Regions from separate parts of the Paenibacillus sp. W2I17 genome, predicted to be linked through region 1. Evidence: a T-box and tRNA genes for the amino acid it is inferred to sense, from the RefSeq annotation. Region 1 holds a T-box; the other regions hold tRNA genes.

What was found. The T-box of region 1 lies ahead of ileS (isoleucine--tRNA ligase). A T-box ahead of a tRNA ligase gene usually reads a tRNA of that ligase, here a tRNA-Ile.
Region 2: it has a tRNA-Ile gene. The T-box ahead of ileS (isoleucine--tRNA ligase) is inferred to sense a tRNA for this amino acid. The anticodon was not compared.
Region 3: it has a tRNA-Ile gene. The T-box ahead of ileS (isoleucine--tRNA ligase) is inferred to sense a tRNA for this amino acid. The anticodon was not compared.

Annotation. Positions count from the first base shown of each region.
Region 1 is NZ_JAUSXM010000001.1:6,776,977-6,783,564, forward strand. It holds gene pgeF (peptidoglycan editing factor PgeF) at 1-429, shown strand, start outside; gene QF041_RS30110 (YggS family pyridoxal phosphate-dependent enzyme) at 436-1,137, shown strand; gene QF041_RS30115 (cell division protein SepF) at 1,128-1,595, shown strand; gene QF041_RS30120 (YggT family protein) at 1,603-1,872, shown strand; gene QF041_RS30125 (YlmH family RNA-binding protein) at 1,889-2,671, shown strand; gene QF041_RS30130 (DivIVA domain-containing protein) at 2,912-3,421, shown strand; T-box leader at 3,479-3,771, shown strand; gene ileS (isoleucine--tRNA ligase) at 4,112-6,588, shown strand, end outside.
Region 2 is NZ_JAUSXM010000001.1:4,243,694-4,250,281, forward strand. It holds gene QF041_RS18920 (ABC transporter substrate-binding protein) at 1-846, shown strand, start outside; gene QF041_RS18925 (short chain dehydrogenase) at 989-1,594, opposite strand; tRNA gene QF041_RS18930 (tRNA-Gly) at 1,780-1,850, opposite strand; tRNA gene QF041_RS18935 (tRNA-Pro) at 1,862-1,935, opposite strand; tRNA gene QF041_RS18940 (tRNA-Arg) at 1,952-2,028, opposite strand; tRNA gene QF041_RS18945 (tRNA-Gly) at 2,035-2,109, opposite strand; tRNA gene QF041_RS18950 (tRNA-Leu) at 2,118-2,205, opposite strand; tRNA gene QF041_RS18955 (tRNA-Lys) at 2,215-2,290, opposite strand; tRNA gene QF041_RS18960 (tRNA-Gln) at 2,300-2,374, opposite strand; tRNA gene QF041_RS18965 (tRNA-His) at 2,386-2,461, opposite strand; tRNA gene QF041_RS18970 (tRNA-Thr) at 2,559-2,634, opposite strand; tRNA gene QF041_RS18975 (tRNA-Asp) at 2,658-2,735, opposite strand; tRNA gene QF041_RS18980 (tRNA-Met) at 2,763-2,836, opposite strand; tRNA gene QF041_RS18985 (tRNA-Val) at 2,854-2,929, opposite strand; tRNA gene QF041_RS18990 (tRNA-Glu) at 2,936-3,007, opposite strand; tRNA gene QF041_RS18995 (tRNA-Ser) at 3,024-3,115, opposite strand; tRNA gene QF041_RS19000 (tRNA-Asn) at 3,119-3,194, opposite strand; tRNA gene QF041_RS19005 (tRNA-Ala) at 3,196-3,271, opposite strand; tRNA gene QF041_RS19010 (tRNA-Ile) at 3,305-3,378, opposite strand; rRNA gene rrf (5S ribosomal RNA) at 3,438-3,554, opposite strand; rRNA gene QF041_RS19020 (23S ribosomal RNA) at 3,629-6,557, opposite strand.
Region 3 is NZ_JAUSXM010000001.1:4,281,648-4,288,235, reverse strand. It holds rRNA gene QF041_RS19280 (16S ribosomal RNA) at 1-1,036, shown strand, start outside; rRNA gene QF041_RS19275 (23S ribosomal RNA) at 1,342-4,269, shown strand; rRNA gene rrf (5S ribosomal RNA) at 4,346-4,462, shown strand; tRNA gene QF041_RS19265 (tRNA-Ile) at 4,501-4,574, shown strand; tRNA gene QF041_RS19260 (tRNA-Ala) at 4,610-4,685, shown strand; tRNA gene QF041_RS19255 (tRNA-Asn) at 4,687-4,762, shown strand; tRNA gene QF041_RS19250 (tRNA-Glu) at 4,767-4,838, shown strand; tRNA gene QF041_RS19245 (tRNA-Val) at 4,845-4,920, shown strand; tRNA gene QF041_RS19240 (tRNA-Met) at 4,937-5,010, shown strand; tRNA gene QF041_RS19235 (tRNA-Asp) at 5,037-5,114, shown strand; tRNA gene QF041_RS19230 (tRNA-Phe) at 5,133-5,208, shown strand; tRNA gene QF041_RS19225 (tRNA-Thr) at 5,229-5,304, shown strand; tRNA gene QF041_RS19220 (tRNA-Tyr) at 5,314-5,399, shown strand; tRNA gene QF041_RS19215 (tRNA-Lys) at 5,410-5,485, shown strand; tRNA gene QF041_RS19210 (tRNA-Leu) at 5,492-5,572, shown strand; tRNA gene QF041_RS19205 (tRNA-Gly) at 5,583-5,657, shown strand; tRNA gene QF041_RS19200 (tRNA-Arg) at 5,664-5,740, shown strand; tRNA gene QF041_RS19195 (tRNA-Leu) at 5,758-5,836, shown strand; tRNA gene QF041_RS19190 (tRNA-Pro) at 5,844-5,917, shown strand; tRNA gene QF041_RS19185 (tRNA-Gly) at 5,928-5,998, shown strand; gene iolD (3D-(3,5/4)-trihydroxycyclohexane-1,2-dione acylhydrolase (decyclizing)) at 6,378-6,588, shown strand, end outside.

The sequences.
Region 1 (6,588 bases):
GCTCATGCTGGCTGGAAAGGTACAGTCGCGGGTATCGCTGTATCCATGGTGGAGACGATGGAACGGGAGTATGGCAGCCGTAGGCAGGACATTCGAGCTGCAATCGGTCCGTCGATTGGGGATTGCTGTTATGAAGTGGATGAGGCGGTCATGCAGCATGTACGGGTTTGGTTTGATGATTCCCCGGTTAATGATGAATACAAGGATTCTGCTTCTAAACAAGCATATCGAGCCGTGAATAACGATAAAACGATGTTAAACTTGAAAGAATGTAATCGACACATTATGATGAAAGCAGGAATATTGCCGGATCATATCGAATGTACAACATGGTGTACAAGTTGTCATCCCGAACTATTTTTCTCCTATCGGAAGGAAAATGGTGTTACAGGGCGGATGGCGAGCTGGATTGGGCTGGAAGAGAGGTGACCCTCTGTGTCATTGGAGGAGCGTATTCAACAGGTAAATCAGAAGATCGAGGACGCATGTCGGCGCAGTAACCGTCATCGTGATGATGTGAATGTGATTGCGGTCACGAAATATGTCTCACTTGAAACAACGGGATCGGTGCTGAATCATGGTCTTGAGCATATTGGAGAAAACCGGTGGCAGGATGCACAGGCCAAATGGGAAGCTTTTGGTCAAAAGGGTACCTGGCATTTTATCGGTCATTTGCAGACGAACAAGGTGAAAGACGTGATTGGCAAGTTTCGTTACATACATTCACTGGATCGTTTGTCATTGGCGAAGGAGTTGGATAAGAAAGCAGCTTCACTTGGCACACAAGTGGAAACGTTTTTGCAGGTGAATATTTCGGGTGAAGAGAGCAAGTATGGCTTACAGCCTGAACAGGCAAGTTCTTTTTTGCGTGATATTCGTTCGTTCAACAATCTCAAGGTCGTCGGCCTGATGACCATGGCACCTCATGAGGAAGATCCGGAGCTGACGCGTCCCGTATTTCGTGGATTGCGTGAGCTGAGAGATCAATTGAATGGACAAGCCCTTACAGCAGAGCCATTGACTGAGCTGTCGATGGGGATGTCCAATGATTTTGAAGTGGCCATTGAAGAAGGGGCAACCTGGGTACGGCTAGGATCGATTCTCGTAGGAAAAGAGGAGGGTTCACGATGGGCGTAATGAATAAATTTATGAATTTCCTCGGACTTCAGGAAGAGGAAGAGATTGTGGAACGTGAACGAATGGCTGCGCAGGAGGAAAATGAGTCTGAACATCAGGAAGCTGAAACCTCCAGTCTCGATAAACGTAGAAACCAAAGGGGGAATAATGTGGTGAGCATTCATTCCCAGAAAAATGTTAAAGTTGTCCTGTATGAACCGCGTTCTTATGACGAGGCTCAGGAAATTGCCGACCATCTGCGTTCGCATCGTACCGTTGTGGTGAACTTGCAACGAATTCGCCAGGACCAAGCGCTGCGCGTTATTGATTTTTTGAGTGGCACGGTATATGCATTGGGTGGCGGTATTTCCAAAATCGGCGGAAACATTTTTCTCTGTACGCCAGATACGGTTGAAATTCAGGGCTCAATTACGGAAATACTGGCTGACAGCGAGCAAGATTATAACAGAATGAGGTGAGCCACTTTTGTATCAGATTGAAAGCGTGTTGTACACGTTATACCAGATTTACTTTTACATGGTCATTGTCTACATATTGATGTCTTGGCTTCCCAATGCGCGGGAAAGCTTCATCGGTGAATGGTTGGGCAAATTAGTGGAGCCATATCTAAGACCATTCCGTCGATTTATCCCCCCTTTGTTCGGTGTGCTGGATATTTCCCCAATTGTGGCGCTGATCGTTCTGCAACTCGCGCTTAATGGGCTGATCTCCATACTTCGGTATTTTGTATATTAGGGTAGGGTGAACATAGATGAGCGGTGAAATTTACGAACATTTTAGCCATGATGAGCGGGATTTTGTAGATAAGGCTTCGGATTGGGTTGAGCAGGCAGGTAAGTATCATGACATGAAGCTAACTGACTTTCTTGATCCAAGACAGGTTTTTATATTACAGACTCTTGCCAATCGCCGTAATGATGTTCAGATTCGTCTGGATGGTGGTTACGAGGCTGCTGAACGCAAGCGTGCGCTGGTTGCACCTGATTATATGTATCTGGATGATGAGGATATGGGAATGCAGGTGCTCAGTATCACGTCTGATGATCAGAAAATCTCAGAGCTGGAGCATGGGGACTATATGGGTTCCCTGCTCGGGCTTGGGATGAAACGTGGAAAGATCGGGGATATCCAAGTGCTGGAGGACGGTTGCCATACAGTGGTGGCGGCGGAAACCGGCGCTTTTTTATCGCTTCAACTGAATCAGGTGCATCGGTTACATGTGTTCACAGAGTTACTTCCTTTGGATCAGATGCGATGGTCAGAGAGTAAACTGGAGACGATGGACATTACGGTCGCTTCTCTTCGTTTGGATGGAATCTGCGCAGATGTGTATCGGCTTAGTCGCAGTAAAGTGCTGGTGCCGATCAAAGCTGGTCGCTGCCGTGTGAACTGGAAAGTCGAGGAAGATCCCTCCAAATCGCTAAAAGCGGGTGATGTCGTATCCATACAGGGATTTGGCCGTTTCAAGGTTATGGAACAGGATGGGATGACCAAAAAAGGGCGCTGCCGAGTGAAAATCGGCAAATTTGCCTGAGTCTGTTGCAGGAAAATCCGCTTTCTTGTCGAAATGTTTATCATAAAGGTGTAGAAAATACGCGGTGTATCCGATATACATTAAGTCAAAGCTTTACATGAACGTTGGAGGATGCAATTCTGATCCTGCATTCCGTATACGTTGCCGAGGTTAGGCATCAACGATACGGCCCCATGGGTGGTACCCATTTGCTGCAAACCTTCTCTGGACGGGAAGGAACTTTAACAGGAGGTGGACAGCATGCCATTAACGCCGCTGGACATACACAACAAGGAATTTTCCCGACGTTTGCGCGGGTATGACGAGGATGAAGTCAATGAATTCCTGGATCAAGTCATCAAAGATTACGAAGGCGTCATTCGCGAGAACAAAGAGCTGAGCAATCAGTTGCTGTCCGTTCAGGAAAAACTGGATCATTTTGCCACGATTGAAGAGACACTTAGCAAAACGATCATCATTGCGCAGGAAGCTGCTGATGATGTGAAGAACAATGCGAAGAAAGAAGCGCAGTTGATCGTGAAGGAAGCAGAGAAAAATGCAGACCGGATCGTGAACGAATCGCTGGGAAAATCGCGTAAAATTGCTTTGGAAGTGGAAGAACTGAAAAAGCAGGCATCGATTTATCGTGCCCGTTTCCGCACGCTTGTTGAAGCGCAGCTTGAACTGTTGACTCAGGATGGTTGGGAAGTGCTGGAGAGCCGGGAGCAGGAAGTGCGTGACCGTGAGCGGGAGATGAAAGAAATTTATTAGTCTCTCGCCTGGTTGACTTTTGTCTGCAAAGAGGCTATAACTATATTCATAATGAATAGTGATTCCATGACGGGTTCAGTACGTTATGATCTCATCCCTCAGAGAGTTGGTGGTTGGTGCAAACCAATGGATGAGTTATAGCCGAATATCTCCCCGGAGAAGTGACGCTGAAGCGGTGATCTTGATTGCCGTGTGTAAGCCGAACCGTAAGCCGTACGTTATAACGGCACCCTGCAGTAGTATAGCGGGGCATAAGCGCTGTTGATGACAGAGCATACCCAGGCTTGCCTGGATGTGGTTTGTGATGAACAGAATTAGGGTGGTAACGCGAGTATAGCCTCGTCCCTTTCCAGGGACGGGGCTTTTTTGTGTCCAAAAAAGGCGAACGCCCATGAGGCCCGAAGGGACCTCAGGGAGAGAGACCGCCCGCCGGGAAAGCGAAGCACCCGGCAACACCCGCCTCGCGGTAAGGCCATGCGGCGTTCACGCAGGGAACAGCCGCATAATGGCCGCCACTACGCACATCCACCCCTCGCCGATAAGCACCACAGATCCCCCAACGACCCCCATCCCGGGTGTCCAGAGGGCGGAGCGCCTATGGGGTCCCCCTTGGTAAGGGGGATTTAGGGGGATTGAAACGCTTTTTGTGGACGGTCCACAATCCAACCAAAGAAAGGGAAGATAATCATCATGCAACGAGTTGACGTCAAAGAGAAGGCACGTGCCAGAGAATTACGCGTGTTAGATAAATGGAAAACGGAGAATACATTCAAAAGATCCATCGAAAACCGGGAGGGCAAACCAAACTTCGTATTTTATGAAGGGCCGCCTACAGCGAACGGTAAACCGCATATTGGTCACGTACTGGGACGGGTAATCAAGGATTTCGTTGGACGGTATAACACGATGAAGGGTTACCGTGTCGTTCGTAAAGCAGGTTGGGATACACATGGTCTGCCTGTAGAACTGGGTGTACAGAAGAAGCTTGGTATCTCCCACAAGTGGGAAATCGAAGATTATGGCGTGGAGAAATTTATTAACGAATGTAAAGCGAGCGTATTCGAGTACGAGCAACAATGGCGTGATTTGACAGAAGGTATCGGATATTGGACGGATATGAATAACCCGTATATCACCCTTGATAACAACTACATCGAGAGTGTATGGAACATCCTGGCGACGATCCATGAGAAAGGCCTGTTGTATCGTGGTCACCGTGTGAGTCCGTATTGCCCATCTTGCCAGACAACACTGAGTTCCCATGAAGTTGCACAAGGGTACAAAGACGTCAAAGACCTGAGTGCTACAGCGAAATTCAAACTGAATGACAGCGGAGAATTTGTACTGGCTTGGACGACAACACCTTGGACACTGCCTTCACACGTTGCACTTGCCGTGAATCCGGATATGGACTACTCCCGTGTTCGTCAAGGTGATGAAGTGTACATCATGGCAACCAATCTGGTTGAGAAAGTGATGAAAGATACCAAGGGTGAGTATGAGATCATCGGTGCACTGAAAGGTGCCGATCTGGTTGGCAAAACGTATGATCCTCCGTTCAACTACGTACAGGCTGAGAAGGCCAACATCATTCTGGGTGCAAGCTTTGTAACAGATGCAAGTGGTACGGGTATCGTACACATGGCTCCTGCCCATGGTGAAGATGACTACCGTGTATGCCGTGAGAATGGGATCAGCTTTGTGAACATGGTGGACTTGGAAGGCAAATTTGTCGCTGAGGTTACTGACTTTGCCGGACGTTTCGTGAAGGATTGTGATATTGATATCGTGCGATATCTGTCTGAGCATGGACGTTTGTTCAGCAAAGAAAAATATGAGCACAGCTATCCATTCTGCTGGCGTTGTGATACACCGCTTCTGTACTATGCAATGGACAGCTGGTTTATCCAAACGACAGCCATCAAGGACCAATTGATTGCCAACAACAGTGAAGTGGATTGGTATCCGGGTCACATTCGTGAAGGTCGCTTCGGGAAATTCCTCGAGGATCTGGTGGATTGGAACATCAGCCGTGATCGTTATTGGGGAACTCCGCTGAACATCTGGGTGTGCGAGGAGACTGGCGAACAATTTGCTCCACACAGCATTGCAGAATTGCGTGCTCGTGCGGTAGGTGATGTGCCTGAGAATCTTGAATTGCATAAACCGTATGTGGATGACGTTAAAGTCATGAGCTCTTGTGGCAAATATGAGATGAAACGTACACCGGAAGTGATCGATGTCTGGTTCGACAGCGGCTCCATGCCGTTTGCCCAGCAGCACTATCCATTTGAAAATAAAGAAGTATTCGAACAGCAGTATCCTGCTGATATGATCTGTGAGGGAATTGACCAGACACGTGGCTGGTTCTACAGCTTGCTGGCAGTTTCCACCCTTTTGACAGGCAAAGCGCCTTACAAAGCGGTTATGGCTACAGGACACGTTCTTGACGAGAACGGACAGAAGATGTCCAAATCCAAAGGTAACGTTATCGATCCTTGGGAAGTGATTGAAGAATACGGTACAGATGCATTCCGTTGGGCTTTGTTGTCTGACAGTGCACCGTGGAACAGCAAACGTTTCTCCAAAGGTATCGTAGGCGAAGCCAAATCCAAAATGGTGGATACGCTGGTTAACACCCATGCATTCCTGACGCTTTATGCTACCATTGATGGATTTGATCCACAGGAGCACCCGTTCCAACTGTCCGCACACAAGCTGGATCGCTGGATTCTGTCGAGACTGAACAGCCTGATCCTGGTTGTAGAAAAAGCGTTGCTGGTTAACGACTATCTGAACTCTTCCAAAGCGATTGAAGCATTTGTTGATGAGTTGAGTAACTGGTATATCCGTCGTTCCCGTGACCGTTTCTGGGGAAGTGGCCTGACAGAGGATAAACTGGACGCTTACCGTACATTGACTGAGGTACTGGTGACTACTGCGAAGTTGGTTGCTCCGTTCACACCGATGCTGGCAGAAGACATCTATCTAAACCTTGCAACAGGTGAGAGTGTGCACATGGAAGACTATCCGGTAGCTAACGAAGCGCTGATTGATGCAGGACTGGAACAGGATATGGAGACGGCTCGCCGCGTGGTTGAACTTGCCCGTAACGTTCGTAACGAAACAGGCATCAAGACACGTCAGCCGCTGTCCGAATTGATTGT
Region 2 (6,588 bases), 2.5 Mb from region 1:
GCACATCCCGAACGGATTGTGTCCATTAATATGGAGGACATTCTCCTCTCCTTGGAGGTACCACTGGTACTTGCTACACCTATTGGCCGGCAAGATTACCTGAATGAGCAACTTGAAGCCCAAGGCGTGGGTGTCGAACCCATTAATGAAAGTGTCAATTTTGAAGCTGTAGTCAGCGCCAATCCGGACCTTATTATTGCCAATGCCAGTTTGGATGCCAAAATTCTCGAACAACTCGAGAAAATCGCGCCTACGATCACTTATGATCGCCGTAATTGGCAGGAATCTATCGTACAGGTAGCTACTGCACTGGATATTGAAGAGCGGGCTGAACAGCTTTTACAAAAAAATAAAGATCAGGTAACTGAAGCTCAGAAGCTCGCAGCCGATATCACCAAGACCAAACCTACAGCTGCATTCCTGCGCCTGGAAGAGAAAGATATGCGTTTGTTCTTCTCGTCCATTCCATCCACGCCATTCCCAGCTTCTAGTTATGTAGGAGCGGGTTATGAAATTGGATTCACTCCCGATGCTCTCGTTACCAAACTCGAGGCGGAGAATCCGGATCGGATGAATGCCAGTATCTCGGTTGAGCTTTTGCCTGAAATCAAAGCAGACTATCTGTTTATCGTGTCTATTAGTTCAGATGGGTCAGCTGAAGCGTTGCAAAAAACAAAAGATGAACTCAACGAAATCCAGCAACTCCAAGTATGGAAAGGCCTACCCGCTGTCCAGAATGGTCATGTCTATGTCCTCAATGCTAAGAAATGGCTCATTGATGGCCCCATTGCCGAATCGCTCAAACGTAATGAAATACTCGAAGTTCTTGGAGTATCTGCTCCATAATAGTAAACATACCTTCTGTTTCATCCACAACAAACAAAAGGAGATTCACCAAATTTTCGGTGGATCTCCTTTATATTTAATATTCCATATGGTCTCATTCAGCACTTCTTCATTCCAGTAATTCTTCATTCACATCAGGCTTCTAATATATTTTAAAGTTTTGGGCTGTTTCGATCCCAAGCGCACTCTGGATAAACGTATTAGCCACTTTCTCTACAGGTACAGGATTAAATCCAATAAAGAAATCCTTATATTTTTCCGCCGACTCTACAAACAGATTAGGACTAACCGAATTCAAACGAATGCCTCTTGGCAACTCATACGCTGCCGCTTTGGCAAACGAATCAATAGCCCCATTGACCATAGCGCTTGATGCGCCTTTCTCAATAGGGTGGTCTTGTATAATGCCACTGACCAGCGTGAAACTCCCCTTGTCGTTAATATAATGCTGACCAATCAATACGATATTAACCTGCCCAAGCAGTTTTCCCTGCACGCTAATCATATTGCTCTCAGGTGTAAGTTCTTCGAGTTTCGCATAATGGGTCTGGCCGGCCGACACAATGACGTAATCAATATTTCTCACCGTTTCAAAGAGAGTAGTAATACTCTCTGTCGAAGTCATATCCACCTGAACATCCCCGGATTGTCTACCTGCTGTAATAACCTCAACGGAATAATCTCTCAGTTTCGCAACAACAGCTTTACCTAACGTTCCGTTTCCGCCAATGACCAGAGCTCTTTTCATTACTGTTTGTCCTCCTTTATAAATAAATGCCGTTAATCAGATACGAATTGTTCTATTTATTAAAACAAAGATTTCATCCTTAATCAAATGACAATTGACCCTATTTTAAATAGATTACACTTATTCTTTTTAACACAAAAAAAAGCCCTTGCTATAAGCAAAGACTCTTCTATATGTTACTAGGAAGCGGGTGATGGGAATCGAACCCACGCTATTAGCTTGGAAGGCTAAAGTTCTACCATTGAACTACACCCGCAAATAAAAAAATCGGGATGACACGATTTGAACATGCGACCCCCTGGTCCCAAACCAGGTGCTCTACCAAGCTGAGCTACATCCCGATATATATGAAAATAATGGCGCGCCCTGAGAGATTCGAACTCCCGGCCTTTTGATTCGTAGTCAAACGCTCTATCCAGCTGAGCTAAGGGCGCAAATATTGGAGCGGAAGACGGGAATCGAACCCGCGACCCTCGCCTTGGCAAGGCGATGCTCTACCGCTGAGCCACTTCCGCAAAACATATGGTGCGGTCGAGAGGACTCGAACCTCCACGGGGGGTTAGCCCACACGGACCTGAACCGTGCGCGTCTGCCAATTCCGCCACGACCGCAAAATATAATGGTGAGTCATGAAGGGCTCGAACCTTCGACACCCTGATTAAAAGTCAGGTGCTCTACCAACTGAGCTAATGACTCGTAATGAAATGGCTGGGGATATAGGATTTGAACCTATGCATGACGGAGTCAAAGTCCGTTGCCTTACCGCTTGGCTAATCCCCATTAAAAAATCATGGGGCGATCGAGGGGAATTGAACCCCCGAATGCCGGATCCACAAACCGGTGCGTTAACCACTTCGCCACGATCGCCATAGAGTAAGCCATTCATCCACTAAGAGAATCTTAGTATTAACAATTTTACTTGTAATATACATTCTATCACAAATTCAGATGTAAATACTAAAAATGGTGCCGGCGAGAGGACTTGAACCCCCAACCTACTGATTACAAGTCAGTTGCTCTACCAGTTGAGCTACACCGGCACGGTGTATATTTAATTAAAAAATGGCGGAACCGACGGGATTCGAACCCGCGATCTCCTGCGTGACAGGCAGGCATGTTAGGCCAACTACACCACGGTTCCAGATCACTTTCTCAAAGGAAAGTATAATTGCGGGGGCAGGATTTGAACCTGCGGCCTTCGGGTTATGAGCCCGACGAGCTACCGGGCTGCTCCACCCCGCGTCGTTATAAAGTTTATATGGTGGAGGCTGAGGGGATCGAACCCCCGACCCTCTGCTTGTAAGGCAGATGCTCTCCCAGCTGAGCTAAGCCTCCATATTATGACCCGTAGGGGATTCGAACCCCTGTTACCTCCGTGAAAGGGAGGTGTCTTAACCCCTTGACCAACGGGCCTTGCTAAAAAATTATCTGGCGGAGAGAGAGGGATTCGAACCCTCGAGACGCTTGTGACGCCTACACGATTTCCAATCGTGCTCCTTCGGCCAGCTCGGACACCTCTCCATATGGCTCCCCGAACAGGGCTCGAACCTGTGACAACTCGATTAACAGTCGAGTGCTCTACCAACTGAGCTATCAGGGAATGGTGGAGCCAAGCGGGATCGAACCGCTGACCTCCTGCTTGCAAGGCAGGCGCTCTCCCAGCTGAGCTATGGCCCCATACACTGTGTATTTCTTGTTGTGGTCTTGCTATGGGCCCTGGTGGACTCGAACCACCGGCCTCACCCTTATCAGAGGTGCGCTCTAACCAACTGAGCTAAGGGCCCTAATATATATCCCTTATTCCTTGGCAAGGGGGGCAAAAAAAATACCCCAAAGGGAAATCGCTTGGCGGCATCCTACTCTCCCAGGACCCTGCGGTCCAAGTACCATCGGCGCTAGAGGGCTTAACGGTCGTGTTCGGGATGGGTACGTGTGGAACCCCTCCGCCATCGCCACCAAACGCATAGCTTACATTTCAGAGATCGTTCTCTGAAAACTAGATTCGAAACGAAACATGCGAATTATCACTTGCTATTGGATAAGCCCTCGACCGATTAGTACTGGTCAGCTCCATGCATTGCTGCACTTCCACCCCCAGCCTATCTACCTCGTCGTCTTCAAGGGGTCTTACATACTGGGAAATCTCATCTTGAGGGGGGCTTCACGCTTAGATGCTTTCAGCGTTTATCCCGTCCGTACATAGCTACCCAGCGGTGCTCCTGGCGGAACAACTGGTACACCAGCGGTACGTCCATCCCGGTCCTCTCGTACTAAGGACAGCTCCTCTCAAATTTCCTACGCCCACGACAGATAGGGACCGAACTGTCTCACGACGTTCTGAACCCAGCTCGCGTACCGCTTTAATGGGCGAACAGCCCAACCCTTGGGACCTACTTCAGCCCCAGGATGCGATGAGCCGACATCGAGGTGCCAAACCTCCCCGTCGATGTGGACTCTTGGGGGAGATAAGCCTGTTATCCCCAGGGTAGCTTTTATCCGTTGAGCGATGGCCCTTCCATGCGGTACCACCGGATCACTAAGCCCGACTTTCGTCCCTGCTCGACTTGTAGGTCTCGCAGTCAAGCTCCCTTATGCCTTTGCACTCTTCGAATGATTTCCAACCATTCTGAGGGAACCTTTGGGCGCCTCCGTTACTCTTTAGGAGGCGACCGCCCCAGTCAAACTGCCCACCTGACACTGTCCCCGCACCGGATTACGGTACCAGGTTAGAACCTAGATACGATCAGGGTGGTATCCCAACGTTGCCTCCACGCAAGCTGGCGCTCACGTTTCAAAGGCTCCCACCTATCCTGTACAGATCGTACCCAAATTCAATATCAAGCTGCAGTAAAGCTCCATGGGGTCTTTCCGTCTTGTCGCGGGTAACCTGCATCTTCACAGGTATTAAAATTTCACCGGATCTCTCGTTGAGACAGCGCCCAAGTCGTTACGCCATTCGTGCGGGTCAGAATTTACCTGACAAGGAATTTCGCTACCTTAGGACCGTTATAGTTACGGCCGCCGTTTACTGGGGCTTCGGTTCACAGCTTCGGGATTGCTCCCTAACCACTCCCCTTAACCTTCCAGCACCGGGCAGGCGTCAGCCCGTATACTTCGCCTTACGGCTTCGCACAGACCTGTGTTTTTGCTAAACAGTCGCTTGGGCCTTTTTCACTGCGGCCCCCTCGTGCTATTCACACTACCGGGGCACCCCTTCTCCCGAAGTTACGGGGTCATTTTGCCGAGTTCCTTAACGAGAGTTCTTCCGCGCGCCTTAGAATACTCTTCTCGCCTACCTGTGTCGGTTTGCGGTACGGGCACCATCACCTGGCTAGAGGCTTTTCTTGGCAGTGTGAGATCATGACCTTCGCTACTATAATTTTCGCTCCCCATCACAGCTCAGCCTTACGATGTGCGGATTTGCCTACACATCAGCCTCACTGCTTAGACGGACATCCATCAGTCCGCGTCACTACCCTACTGCGTCCCCCCATTGCTCATAACGGCTTAAGGTGGTACAGGAATTTCGACCTGTTGTCCTTCGACTACGCCTTTCGGCCTCGCCTTAGGTCCCGACTTACCCTGAGCGGACGAGCCTTCCTCAGGAACCCTTAGGCTTTCGGCGGATCAGATTCTCACTGATCTTTTCGTTACTCATACCGGCATTCTCACTTGTATAATGTCCAGCGCTCCTTACGGTACACCTTCAACCCTTATACAACGCTCCCCTACCCCTGATGCAAAGCATCAAGCCATAGCTTCGGTGGTGTGTTTAGCCCCGTTACATTTTCGGCGCAGAGTCACTCGACCAGTGAGCTATTACGCACTCTTTCAATGGTGGCTGCTTCTAAGCCAACATCCTGGTTGTCTGTGCAACTCCACATCCTTTCCCACTTAACACACACTTGGGGACCTTAGCTGATGGTCTGGGCTGTTTCCCTTTTGACAATGGATCTTAGCACTCACTGTCTGACTCCCGGAAGTAAGTCTATGGCATTCGGAGTTTGACTGAGCTTGGTAACCCTTGCGGGCCCCGCACCCAATCAGTGCTCTACCTCCACGACTCTGTTTTCCGAGGCTAGCCCTAAAGCTATTTCGGGGAGAACCAGCTATCTCCGAGTTCGATTGGAATTTCTCCGCTACCCCCACCTCATCCCCGCATTTTTCAACATGCGTGGGTTCGGGCCTCCAGTGCGTGTTACCGCACCTTCACCCTGGACAGGGGTAGATCACCCGGTTTCGGGTCTACGTCCACGTACTATATCGCCCTATTCAGACTCGCTTTCGCTGCGGCTCCGGCTCTTCACCTTAACCTTGCACGGGAACGTAACTCGCCGGTTCATTCTACAAAAGGCACGCCATCACCCCTAAAACGGGCTCTGACTTTTTGTAAGCACACGGTTTCAGGTTCTATTTCACTCCCCTTCCGGGGTGCTTTTCACCTTTCCCTCACGGTACTGCTTCACTATCGGTCGCTAGGAAGTATTTAGCCTTGGCAGATGGTCCTGCCGGATTCATACGGGGTTTCACGTGCCCCGCACTACTCGGGATCCGTCTCGGAGGGAACAGACTTTCAACTACAGGGCTTTTACCTTCTTTGGCGGGCCTTTCCAGACCTCTTCGCTTAACCGGTTCCTTTGTAACTCCATGTGAGACGTCCCACAACCCCAAAGAGCAAGCTCTTTGGTTTGGGCTTCTCCGCGTTCGCTCGCCGCTACTGACGGAATCACTATTGTTTTCTCTTCCTCAGGGTACTTAGATGTTTCAGTTCCCCTGGTATGCCTCTGCACAACCTATGTATTCAGTTGTGAGTAACTGGAAATTACCCCAGCTGGGTTTCCCCATTCGGACACCCCCGGATCAAAGCTTGCTTACAGCTCCCCGAGGCAGTTTCGTTGTTCGCCACGTCCTTCATCGGCTCCTAGCGCCTAGGCATCCTCCGTGTGCTCTTAGTAGCTTAACCTCGTTCTCCGGTTTCGACTGCTCGCTTCCCT
Region 3 (6,588 bases), 2.5 Mb from region 1:
TAACTACGTGCCAGCAGCCGCGGTAATACGTAGGGGGCAAGCGTTGTCCGGAATTATTGGGCGTAAAGCGCGCGCAGGCGGTCATTTAAGTCTGGTGTTTAATCCCGGGGCTCAACCCCGGATCGCACTGGAAACTGGGTGACTTGAGTGCAGAAGAGGAGAGTGGAATTCCACGTGTAGCGGTGAAATGCGTAGATATGTGGAGGAACACCAGTGGCGAAGGCGACTCTCTGGGCTGTAACTGACGCTGAGGCGCGAAAGCGTGGGGAGCAAACAGGATTAGATACCCTGGTAGTCCACGCCGTAAACGATGAGTGCTAGGTGTTAGGGGTTTCGATACCCTTGGTGCCGAAGTTAACACATTAAGCACTCCGCCTGGGGAGTACGGTCGCAAGACTGAAACTCAAAGGAATTGACGGGGACCCGCACAAGCAGTGGAGTATGTGGTTTAATTCGAAGCAACGCGAAGAACCTTACCAGGTCTTGACATCCCTCTGACCGGTACAGAGATGTACCTTTCCTTCGGGACAGAGGAGACAGGTGGTGCATGGTTGTCGTCAGCTCGTGTCGTGAGATGTTGGGTTAAGTCCCGCAACGAGCGCAACCCTTATATTTAGTTGCCAGCACTTCGGGTGGGCACTCTAGATAGACTGCCGGTGACAAACCGGAGGAAGGTGGGGATGACGTCAAATCATCATGCCCCTTATGACCTGGGCTACACACGTACTACAATGGCCGGTACAACGGGCTGCGAAATCGCGAGATGGAGCCAATCCCAACAAAGCCGGTCTCAGTTCGGATTGCAGGCTGCAACTCGCCTGCATGAAGTCGGAATTGCTAGTAATCGCGGATCAGCATGCCGCGGTGAATACGTTCCCGGGTCTTGTACACACCGCCCGTCACACCACGAGAGTTTATAACACCCGAAGTCGGTGGGGTAACCGCAAGGAGCCAGCCGCCGAAGGTGGGATAGATGATTGGGGTGAAGTCGTAACAAGGTAGCCGTATCGGAAGGTGCGGCTGGATCACCTCCTTTCTATGGAGAATCGTTTCCTGCAACGGAAACATTCAAATATGCAGCTTAGCTGCAAAACACTCACTCGTTGCTCAGTTTTGAGAGCTCAAACTCTCAAACAGCTTGCTTTTGCATGGAGCTTGTTCTTTGAAAACTAGATATCGAAACGAAACAAACGCGAATTAGAACATTCCTTTTTAGCTGAACTTGTGTTAAACAAGTTTCAATAAAAACGGTAGATTGCATGAGCGAGTGATCGAAATGGAACAACTTTTGGATTTGCGCAAGCAAACCAAGCGGAGTGACAGCTCGAACACGAGCGATATGGTTAAGCTACTAAGAGCACACGGAGGATGCCTAGGCGCTAGGAGCCGATGAAGGACGTGGCGAACAACGAAACTGCCTCGGGGAGCTGTAAGCAAGCTTTGATCCGGGGGTGTCCGAATGGGGAAACCCAGCTGGGGTAATTTCCAGTTACTCATAACTGAATACATAGGTTGTGCAGAGGCATACCAGGGGAACTGAAACATCTAAGTACCCTGAGGAAGAGAAAACAATAGTGATTCCGTCAGTAGCGGCGAGCGAACGCGGAGAAGCCCAAACCAGAGAGCTTGCTCTTTGGGGTTGTGGGACGTCTCACATGGAGTTACAAAGGAACCGGTTAAACGAAGAGGTCTGGAAAGGCCCGCCAAAGAAGGTAAAAGCCCTGTAATTGAAAGTCTGTTCCCTCCGAGACGGATCCCGAGTAGTGCGGGGCACGTGAAACCCCGTATGAATCCGGCAGGACCATCTGCCAAGGCTAAATACTTCCTAGCGACCGATAGTGAAGCAGTACCGTGAGGGAAAGGTGAAAAGCACCCCGGAAGGGGAGTGAAATAGAACCTGAAACCGTGTGCTTACAAAAAGTCAGAGCCCGTTTTAGGGGTGATGGCGTGCCTTTTGTAGAATGAACCGGCGAGTTACGTTCCCGTGCAAGGTTAAGGTGAAGAGCCGGAGCCGCAGCGAAAGCGAGTCTGAATAGGGCGACTTAGTACGTGGACGTAGACCCGAAACCGGGTGATCTACCCCTGTCCAGGGTGAAGGTGCGGTAACACGCACTGGAGGCCCGAACCCACGCATGTTGAAAAATGCGGGGATGAGGTGGGGGTAGCGGAGAAATTCCAATCGAACTCGGAGATAGCTGGTTCTCCCCGAAATAGCTTTAGGGCTAGCCTCGGAAAACAGAGTCGTGGAGGTAGAGCACTGATTGGGTGCGGGGCCCGCAAGGGTTACCAAGCTCAGTCAAACTCCGAATGCCATAGACTTACTTCCGGGAGTCAGACAGTGAGTGCTAAGATCCATTGTCAAAAGGGAAACAGCCCAGACCATCAGCTAAGGTCCCCAAGTGTGTGTTAAGTGGGAAAGGATGTGGAGTTGCACAGACAACCAGGATGTTGGCTTAGAAGCAGCCACCATTGAAAGAGTGCGTAATAGCTCACTGGTCGAGTGACTCTGCGCCGAAAATGTAACGGGGCTAAACACACCACCGAAGCTATGGCTTGATGCTTTGCATCAGGGGTAGGGGAGCGTTGTATAAGGGTTGAAGGTGTACCGTAAGGAGCGCTGGACATTATACAAGTGAGAATGCCGGTATGAGTAACGAAAAGATCAGTGAGAATCTGATCCGCCGAAAGCCTAAGGGTTCCTGAGGAAGGCTCGTCCGCTCAGGGTAAGTCGGGACCTAAGGCGAGGCCGAAAGGCGTAGTCGAAGGACAACAGGTCGAAATTCCTGTACCACCGTAAGCCGTTATGAGCAATGGGGGGACGCAGTAGGGTAGTGACGCGGACTGATGGATGTCCGTCTAAGCAGTGAGGCTGATGTGTAGGCAAATCCGCACATTGTAAGGCTAAGCTGTGATGGGGAGCGAAAATTATAGTAGCGAAGGTCATGATCTCACACTGCCAAGAAAAGCCTCTAGCCAGGTGATGGTGCCCGTACCGCAAACCGACACAGGTAGGCGAGAAGAGTATTCTAAGGCGCGCGGAAGAACTCTCGTTAAGGAACTCGGCAAAATGACCCCGTAACTTCGGGAGAAGGGGTGCCCCGGTAGTGTGAATAGCACGAGGGGGCCGCAGTGAAAAGGCCCAAGCGACTGTTTAGCAAAAACACAGGTCTGTGCGAAGCCGTAAGGCGAAGTATACGGGCTGACGCCTGCCCGGTGCTGGAAGGTTAAGGGGAGTGGTTAGGGAGCAATCCCGAAGCTGTGAACCGAAGCCCCAGTAAACGGCGGCCGTAACTATAACGGTCCTAAGGTAGCGAAATTCCTTGTCAGGTAAATTCTGACCCGCACGAATGGCGTAACGACTTGGGCGCTGTCTCAACGAGAGATCCGGTGAAATTTTAATACCTGTGAAGATGCAGGTTACCCGCGACAAGACGGAAAGACCCCATGGAGCTTTACTGCAGCTTGATATTGAATTTGGGTACGATCTGTACAGGATAGGTGGGAGCCTTTGAAGCATGAGCGCCAGCTTGTGTGGAGGCAACGTTGGGATACCACCCTGATCGTATCTAGGTTCTAACCTGGTACCGTAATCCGGTGCGGGGACAGTGTCAGGTGGGCAGTTTGACTGGGGCGGTCGCCTCCTAAAGAGTAACGGAGGCGCCCAAAGGTTCCCTCAGAATGGTTGGAAATCATTCGAAGAGTGCAAAGGCATAAGGGAGCTTGACTGCGAGACCTACAAGTCGAGCAGGGACGAAAGTCGGGCTTAGTGATCCGGTGGTACCGCATGGAAGGGCCATCGCTCAACGGATAAAAGCTACCCTGGGGATAACAGGCTTATCTCCCCCAAGAGTCCACATCGACGGGGAGGTTTGGCACCTCGATGTCGGCTCATCGCATCCTGGGGCTGAAGTAGGTCCCAAGGGTTGGGCTGTTCGCCCATTAAAGCGGTACGCGAGCTGGGTTCAGAACGTCGTGAGACAGTTCGGTCCCTATCTGTCGTGGGCGTAGGAAATTTGAGAGGAGCTGTCCTTAGTACGAGAGGACCGGGATGGACGTACCGCTGGTGTACCAGTTGTTCCGCCAGGAGCACCGCTGGGTAGCTATGTACGGACGGGATAAACGCTGAAAGCATCTAAGCGTGAAGCCCCCCTCAAGATGAGATTTCCCAGTATGTAAGACCCCTTGAAGACGACGAGGTAGATAGGCTGGGGGTGGAAGTGCAGCAATGCATGGAGCTGACCAGTACTAATCGGTCGAGGGCTTATCCAATAGCAAGTTGTAATTCGCATGTTTCGTTTCGAATCTAGTTTTCAGAGAACAACAACTCTGAAATGTAAGCTATGCGTTTGGTGGCGATGGCGGAGGGGTTCCACACGTACCCATCCCGAACACGACCGTTAAGCCCTCTAGCGCCGATGGTACTTGGACCGCAGGGTCCTGGGAGAGTAGGACGCCGCCAAGCGAAACCCCATTGGGGTATTTTTTTTCGAAAATTGATAAGGGCCCTTAGCTCAGTTGGTTAGAGCGCACCTCTGATAAGGGTGAGGCCGGTGGTTCGAGTCCACCAGGGCCCATAGCAAGACCACAACAATGAAATACACCAGAGTATGGGGCCATAGCTCAGCTGGGAGAGCGCCTGCCTTGCAAGCAGGAGGTCAGCGGTTCGATCCCGCTTGGCTCCACCATTCCCTGATAGCTCAGTTGGTAGAGCACTCGACTGTTAATCGAGTTGTCACAGGTTCGAGCCCTGTTCGGGGAGCCAGTAAGGCCCGTTGGTCAAGGGGTTAAGACACCTCCCTTTCACGGAGGTAACAGGGGTTCGAATCCCCTACGGGTCATAATATGGAGGCTTAGCTCAGCTGGGAGAGCATCTGCCTTACAAGCAGAGGGTCGGGGGTTCGATCCCCTCAGCCTCCACCATATAACTTTATAACGACGCGGGGTGGAGCAGCCCGGTAGCTCGTCGGGCTCATAACCCGAAGGCCGCAGGTTCAAATCCTGCCCCCGCAATTATACTTTCCTTGAGAAAGTGATCTGGAACCGTGGTGTAGTTGGCCTAACATGCCTGCCTGTCACGCAGGAGATCGCGGGTTCGAATCCCGTCGGTTCCGCCATTTTTTTTAATGTAGTAAGGCTCGGTAGCTCAGTCGGTAGAGCAGAGGACTGAAAATCCTCGTGTCGGCGGTTCGATTCCGTCCCGAGCCACCATTTATAACACCATGTAATACGCCGGTGTAGCTCAACTGGTAGAGCAACTGACTTGTAATCAGTAGGTTGGGGGTTCAAGTCCTCTCGCCGGCACCATGTAATCCTGGAGGATTAGCGAAGCGGCCAAACGCATCAGACTGTAAATCTGCTCCCGTACGGGTTCGGTGGTTCGAATCCATCATCCTCCACCAGTTTTTCTATGAGTCATTAGCTCAGTTGGTAGAGCACCTGACTTTTAATCAGGGTGTCGAAGGTTCGAGCCCTTCATGACTCACCATTATATGCGCGTGTGGCGGAATTGGCAGACGCACTAGACTTAGGATCTAGCGTCTTTGACGTGGGGGTTCAAGTCCCTCCACGCGCATTCTTTATTTGCGGAAGTGGCTCAGCGGTAGAGCATCGCCTTGCCAAGGCGAGGGTCGCGGGTTCGATTCCCGTCTTCCGCTCCAATATTTGCGCCCTTAGCTCAGCTGGATAGAGCGTTTGACTACGAATCAAAAGGCCGGGAGTTCGAATCTCTCAGGGCGCGCCATTATAACTTCATATTTTGCCGGCGTGGCGGAATGGCAGACGCGCTCGACTCAAAATCGAGTGGGAAACCGTGGAGGTTCGAGTCCTCTCGCCGGTATAGATAACGGGATGTAGCTCAGCTTGGTAGAGCACCTGGTTTGGGACCAGGGGGTCGCATGTTCAAATCGTGTCATCCCGATTGTTGTTATGCGGGTGTAGTTCAATGGTAGAACTTTAGCCTTCCAAGCTAATAGCGTGGGTTCGATTCCCATCACCCGCTTATATATTGCAAAAGAAAGAGACGGTACTCACCGTCTCTTTCTTTTTTTGCTTTCATAGGTATATGGGCGATTGTAGTATACGAAGATTACGGATTATTTGGCTTTAGCATGTATCCCATCCTCACCATGAATTCCCCCTCATTTAAGTCTGTTCTTAGTCATTGTGGAAGTGTTCAAATAGAGAAGGTCTAACACATGTTCGAACACAAGAATATCTTTTCTTTACCACATTTCATAAAAACGCTTACAAAAATAGCTTGCGTAAATCATTAACCTGTAATACCATATCAATTAAGCGCTTAACCTTTAGGGGTAAGGCGCTTAAACTTAACGTAGATTAAGCGCTTAACTCGTAAAGGAAAGGACGGCGATCAATTCATGAAAACAATTCGACTAACGATGGCTCAGGCACTGCTTCGATACCTGGATCAGCAATATATCTCGGTTGACGGGGTGGAAACCAAGTTTGTGAAGGGAATCATCGGTATTTTTGGACATGGCAATGTAACAGGCATTGGAGAAGCGCTGGAGCGCAGTCCGGGAAGCCTGACGTATATGCAAGGCAAGAACGAACAAGGCATGGTGCATA